Regions from separate parts of the Alteromonas lipotrueae genome, predicted to be linked through region 1. Evidence: predicted binding sites of a transcription regulator. Region 1 holds the regulator's gene; each other region holds the start of a gene.
The links. Region 1 encodes sigma-54, which starts transcription at its own class of promoters, with help from an activator protein. Its sites were predicted from a motif close to GTTGGCACGNNNNTNGNNT; they were not measured.

Region 1 (2,274 bases):
ATCATGGCTATCTTACAGACCCGTAAAGGGTTGAGTTCAGCGGAACAAGAACAAGAAGCCGATGCGCTACTTGATGAATTTAATATTAACCATATACGTAATAGTACGGGTATGAGTTTATCCGGTGGTGAACGTCGCCGGGTAGAAATCGCGCGAGCATTAGCCGCTGATCCGCAATTTATTTTGCTTGATGAGCCATTTGCTGGTGTTGATCCTATATCGGTTAATGATATAAAGAAGATCATTCAACATCTTCGTGACAGAGGAATTGGAATCCTCATCACCGATCACAACGTAAGAGAAACACTGGATGTGTGTGAGAAAGCGTATATTGTGAGCCAAGGCGAACTCATCGCGCAAGGGACAGCAGAACAAGTTTTAAGTAATCAGAAAGTAAGGGATGTATACCTAGGAGAACAATTCAGGCTATAGTTACTGTAACCGAATTGTCATTTTCAGTTTTAAGCACGGGTATATTCACAACAAGAGTTTAAAAATAAGACGTAGATGAAACCATCTTTACAGCTAAAGTTCAGTCAACAACTTACCATGACACCGCAGTTGCAGCAGGCAATCAAGCTGCTGCAGTTGTCTACGCTCGACCTGCAACAAGAGATTCAGGAAGCACTAGACTCAAACCCACTTTTGGAAGTTGAAGAAGGCGGCGATGACCATCCTGTTGAGAAAAACAACATGGACGGCGACGACCCTTCTGTAGAAGCTGCTCCTACTGCATCTAGCGATTCGTTAGAAGCAGGTGACGCGCTTGAAAAGAACGACCTTCCCGATGAACTGCCAATCGACAGTACGTGGGATGAGTATTACTCGGCCTCTTCTGCTCCCGCTCCTGGTCCATCAAATAATGATGACGACCAACTGTTTCAGGGTGAAACCACCGACAATATTCAAGACCACTTGCTATGGCAAATGCGGTTAACCCCGTTTTCGGATACCGACCGCGCCATTGCTACCGCCATTATCGACTCAATCGATGAATCTGGTTACCTGAACGTCCCCATCGAACAGATTTTAGAATCGGTGAATTCTGACGACGTAGAAGAATTGGTGGAAATGGACGAAGTTGAATGTGTACTCAAACGTATTCAAATGTTCGACCCTATCGGTTCAGGTTCGCGTACACCGCAAGAATGTTTGCTTGTACAGCTTCGCCAGTTCTCAGACGATACGCCATGGCTTGCAGAAGCAAGACAACTTATCAATGAGTACTCGGACCTACTTAGCAGCAAAGACTACCGTACGTTAATGCGCAAGAGCCGTTTGAAAGAAGATCAACTTCGCGAAGCCATGCGCTTACTGCAAACGTTGAATCCTCGTCCAGGTAGTGCATTAATTACCAAAGAACCGGAATACGTTATTCCTGATGTTTCGGTAAACAAGAAGAATGGCCGCTGGGTGGTAGAACTTAACCCCGATAGCTTGCCAAAGTTAAGCGTAAATCAGCAATATGCCGCTATGAGCAGACGCTCTAAAAACAGCAGCGATTCGCAATTTATTCGCTCACATATGCAAGAAGCCAAATGGTTTATAAAAAGCCTTGAATCAAGGAACGACACCTTGATGAAAGTAGCAAACTGTATTGTGCAGCAACAAATGGGCTTTTTCGAGCACGGCCCAGAAATGATGAAACCAATGGTGCTAAATGATGTCGCAGAAATGGTAGATATGCATGAATCCACCATCTCACGTGTCACCACGCAAAAATATATGCATACCCCACGTGGCATATTTGAGTTGAAATATTTCTTCTCTAGTCACGTAGCAACGGAATCTGGTGGTGAGTGTTCATCTACCGCTATTCGCGCACTAATTAAAAAGCTTGTGGCTGCGGAAACGCCCAGCAAGCCATTAAGCGATAGCAAGATTGCTCAATTGTTGGCCGAACAAGGCATCAAAGTTGCCCGGCGGACAATAGCAAAATACCGGGAATCATTATCGATTCCGCCGTCAAACCAACGCAAAAGCCTTATTTAAAGGCCTTGATAATTTAAGGAAGACGAAATATGCAAATCAACCTTACCGGTCATCATGTCGAAATTACTGATTCTTTGCGTAGCTATGTCGATACTAAGTTCAGCAAACTAGAGCGTCACTTTGATCACATATCTAATGTGCATGTCATCCTGAACGTCGAAAAACTTAATCAAAAAGCCGAAGCCACCATGCACCTCAGCGGAGCAGAAGTGTTTGCTTCATCACATAACACCGACATGTATGCGGCGATAGACAGCATGATCGACAAGCTCGACAGGCAAG
Region 2 (2,274 bases), on a different contig from region 1:
AAATATTTTGAAAGAGTGGGGCTGTGATATTGCGCAGGGCTACTTCATTAGCCGGCCATTGGCTAAGCATGCGCTAGAAGAATGGTTAGAAAATTCACCTTTAGGCGAATAGACGTGTGCCAGTAAATTCCTTATTGTTGGCAGTATATATGCATTATAAAAGCAAAGCCTGCTTAAAAACTTAAAATACCGCAGTTAGAGTGGGTGAACTGTGAAATTACTTCAAAAACAAGGATATTATTATGGACATTATTCGCATTATACTTTCAATCTTACTGCCTCCTTTAGGTGTGTTCTTACAAGTTGGTATTGGCGCTCAGTTTTGGATAAACATCCTTTTAACGTTGTTAGGCTACTTCCCTGGTGTTATCCACGCCGTGTACATTATCGCTAAACGATAGTTTATTTTACTAACTTTTAGTAAAACCAAGCATGAAAAGAAAGGCCAGTCTATGACTGGCCTTTTTCGTATCGTTATGATTTGAGTAACACTTGAGCCTAAAGAGGCGCAAGTTCTTTTGCCATTTCCTCTTGGTAAGCATCGGCAAGTTTATTCTTCTGAGAATCGTTAAGAAGTCGACCAGCCACCTGGAAAAACTCTTGCTCTTCATCAGCAAGGTGATGCTCAACTTTTTCCTGAAGCGATTTCAAGTGACGTAGCCATCCTGGTGAGTCCATTTTAGTCTCATCCAGTTTTTCGATTAGCTCATCAATTTCGTGATGTTCTGCAATACCGTGACGGGTTAACTCTACGGCGTCATCCTTTTTAAGGAGGGGAGAATAAAAATGGCGCTCCTCCGCAATGGCATGACTTTCGAGCTGATTTTTAAGCTCTTGGTAATACTCTCGGCGTGCAGCCGTGTCTCCACTGGTCTCAGCGAGAATTTTAAGTAACAATCTTTGTTTCTCATGATCTTGGCGTAACGCTTCGAAAATCTTCATCGGTAATCCCTCAACTAGTTGTACTAAAATGTGGCGTAAAAAGCACGTTAACCAATGCGAGAAGCGTTCCACTATATTGCGTTCACTAAGTCACTGTAAGTAAAGCTTTTAGCGGCTGATTATCGTTTCAATACATAAGCAGCCGCTTAATTAATGCATTTCTTACATAGCGTTTGCGGTAATCTTTACTTATCGTTTTTCTGTCGTGAATTGACTGTTATTTTGCGCATGGTCTATGCCCGTTAATACTCGGAGACTCGCGGGGTGTGTGGTGATACTGATTTCACTTGCGCTGAATATCTCACCATCAACCGCGTAAGATATTTCCTCGTCAAAATAAAGGGATATCGATGGGGACTGTTTATGCCTGATACTGTCTGAACTGGTTTTGTAATCTTCAGGACCAAAGACGAGCTCTGCCAAAGAGAGTAATTGACGGTCAGATGAATCTTGTGGGGTTAGCCACGTGATATCTAATTTACCATCAGTCACATCTGGTAAGTCTCCGCCTTGCGCGAGTGCGGTGGTAATTGGCGCAGCATTGGCGATCACTAAGCTTGGTGTTTCTAAGTGCTGGGCTTCTTCATCATTAAACTTTACCTGAAGACCAAGGTTTTCGTTTTTGCCAATGGCCTCCCAAAGCCCCTTAAGGTAGGCAAATTGTCCACCAGAGTCTTTTTCTCCTCGTCCTGCGGCAGATATCATATGCTCTTCAAACCCGACAGCCGCAACCAGTAACATCATTCTGCCATTACACTGGGCAGTATCAATATCTGCAGTTTTACCGTTAATAATGACGTCACACGCTGTGCTGATGGGAACAATTTTGCTAGCATAACCATGAAGTACCTGACAAAGGGCATTGGCCGTACCAAGGGGAATAACCCCTAGTGTTACATTCTTATCGGTGAGGGCATTGGCCACCTCAGTAATGGTACCATCGCCACCACAGGCAACAATAATTTGTGCCCCATCGGCTAAGGCTTCTTTAGCCAAGGCTTCACCGTTTATTTCTTCTGTTGTTTCTTTAACGGTGACTTTAAATTTTTCGTTCAATCTTGCCAGAATGTCGGCCTTTTCAACTTCCCATTTACCCCCGCCAGCAACAGGGTTGGCAATGAGGGTAAGGCGCTTAGTTAATGACAAGCTTCCACCATTCTTTATTTTTTCCAGTGCTGCTAACTGATGTTTATTTAGCCTTGCTGTCGTTCGAACCGATTGAATCTTGTCCATCGCATCTAGAATTGATAACGAGGGCTCTCTCGCTAAAAGGTAGGCGGCTAGCACTAGTACAGAACGCCCTCGACCAAGTGCACAATGCACTACGACATT
Region 3 (2,274 bases), on a different contig from region 1:
CAGCAATATATTCTTGCGTTTCAGGCTCACCCATCAATTTAGCAACATTCCCTAGCAGCTTATCTAATACAAGCTGATGATGCCGCTCTCGGGTAATACTGCTCAACACAGTGGCTATAAGCTGTTGTAAGTCGAGTTGATTAATTCCTTTTTCAGCTGTTTTGCCGATAAAGGCTTTAACTGGTTTGTCATCCACTAGGCGAAGAATGCCGGCAAGTGCATCACATAAAAATCGGCTTAATTTTTTCGCATGTTGAGGGTCTTCCAACCATCGCCCTGCCCCTTTGGCAGGTTGACTAGATGCAATTAAGCTTTCAATGGCACTAGCATGAAAGAATTTTTCTTTAACAAATAGTGATAAGTTTTGCGCTATCACTCTTTTATTGCTCGCGACAATATTGGTATGAGGAATGGGATACCCAGCAGGTATCGGTTTAAAAAGCGCTGTTACCGCAAACCAGTCGGCGAGCCCACCGACTAATGCAGCTTCACTAGCCATTTTTATCAGCCCCAACCATTTAGCACTAGCCAAGCTGGGAACATACACTTGTGTGACAATGGCTATCACGAAAACACCCGCGGCTATCAATAAGCAAATTAATGCATTTTGCTTCGCTCGCTTTAACTGCGAATGTTTGTCGTGCATAAATTACATCCTTTTACCAAGTTCATCTAATATTTGCTCACCATCTTCTTTAAAATAAGGGCCTGATGGCCAGGAAGGTAGTAAGTCGAGTACTTTTTCACTAGGCCGACAAAGCCCTACGCCTTTTTCTGTGCAAACTATAGGCCTATTTACCAAAACTGGATGTACCAACATAGCATCAAGCAAAATATCGTCTGATACAGACTCATCCAGTAACCCTAACTCTTCTGCCGGTGACTTTGTTGTCCTGAGTGCTTGCCTAGGGGTTAAGTTCGCAGCTGCAAATAAACCAAGTAACTGAGAACGGGTCCAACCTTCGTTCAAATAATCTACAACAATTGGCGAGTACCCAGCATCTTCAATAATTTTAAGCACGTTACGAGATGTGCCGCAGGCGGGGTTATGGTGAATAACAATCATAATTTAGACCTTGTAGGAAAAGTGACTTACTGAATTAAGATAATAACAGGTTAACACATATGATATTTCACATTTATTATCATTTGAGTGTGTGTCCAATTCTCATAGTTTTTGATTAGTTATCAAAGCTGCTTTTACTAACAGCCTTTCACAACGCTCAGCTGTTCAAATAGAAATAACTTGAATGCCGAACAATTGGTGTATTTCGCTATTATCTAGTGAAGTCATCAAAAACTATGGTTGAGAGATGACACGGAAACTATTAAAACATTGATAATTATACTATTTTTATCTTGGCATGCTCTGTGATAGAAAAACATACATTAATGAGTAATTTAGAACGTTAAACAACACTGAAAAGGCTTCACGATGAAAAAAACACTTATTGCCAGCACTTTATGCTTTGCAGCGACAACAATCCTTTCGGGCTGCGTAATTCATGTTGGTAATGCCAGTGCCCAAGAGGGAGAGGATATAAGTAGCGTGTTTGGTAGTGTAGATGTAGCAGAACATCGCTCGGTAGGCGATCTTTCTTCGGTCAATGGCAATGTATCGATTGAAGATCATGCACAAGCGGAAGATATTAGCGTTGTGAACGGCGGTGTAGAGATAGGTTCTCATGTACGCATTGACGACATCAACATCGTGAATGGCGACCTTGATGCGGGATCGAATCTGCATGTAACTAACAGTATTGAAACCGTTAACGGCGATATAAACATTGAAAAGCAAAGTACCATTCAAGGCAGCGTAGAAACGGTTAATGGTGATATTGAAATTGTAGACAGCGTAGTTGAGAACAATATTGAAAGTATGAATGGAGACATCACCCTTAAAGGCGATACCTTAGTTAAGGGCGACATTATATATAAGATGCGTGATGAAGGCTGGCTGGAAAGAAATAGCACAAAACCTAAGCTCACCATCGACGCTGATGTTTCTATCGGCGGCTCAATAATTCTTGAACGCCCTGTAAATATGGATATTGCTAACGCCGCTCTACAAGAAAAAGTGATTGTCAGTTATTCATCTAGCAAGTAAGGTCTTGGTATTATTCCAAATGTAGATTGGCATGAACGAAAAACAGAAAATGTTATCCGGTGAACTCTACTACCCTAGCGATCGTGAGTTAACCGGATTACGCAAGGCCTGCAGGATAAAATTGGACGAGCTTAATGCTACCTGTCAAACAGAACACAAAGCCCGCA

Region 2: a site for sigma-54 is predicted at 997-1,015, ahead of KYS23_RS11730 (hemerythrin domain-containing protein). Genes of this name have one in related genera too.
Region 3: a site for sigma-54 is predicted at 1,359-1,377, ahead of KYS23_RS10005 (DUF4097 family beta strand repeat-containing protein). Genes of this name have one in related genera too.

The regions. Positions count from the first base shown of each region.
Region 1 is NZ_JAESDJ010000001.1:167,800-170,073, reverse strand. It holds gene lptB (LPS export ABC transporter ATP-binding protein) at 1-432, shown strand, start outside; gene KYS23_RS00695 (RNA polymerase factor sigma-54) at 508-1,992, shown strand; gene hpf (ribosome hibernation promoting factor) at 2,022-2,274, shown strand, end outside.
Region 2 is NZ_JAESDJ010000007.1:130,841-133,114, forward strand. It holds gene KYS23_RS11720 (bifunctional diguanylate cyclase/phosphodiesterase) at 1-112, shown strand, start outside; gene KYS23_RS11725 (YqaE/Pmp3 family membrane protein) at 243-401, shown strand; gene KYS23_RS11730 (hemerythrin domain-containing protein) at 499-942, opposite strand; gene KYS23_RS11735 (diacylglycerol kinase family protein) at 1,132-2,274, opposite strand, start outside.
Region 3 is NZ_JAESDJ010000006.1:29,095-31,368, reverse strand. It holds gene KYS23_RS10015 (DUF445 domain-containing protein) at 1-646, opposite strand, end outside; gene arsC (arsenate reductase (glutaredoxin)) at 650-1,066, opposite strand; gene KYS23_RS10005 (DUF4097 family beta strand repeat-containing protein) at 1,436-2,107, shown strand; gene KYS23_RS10000 (sugar O-acetyltransferase) at 2,139-2,274, shown strand, end outside.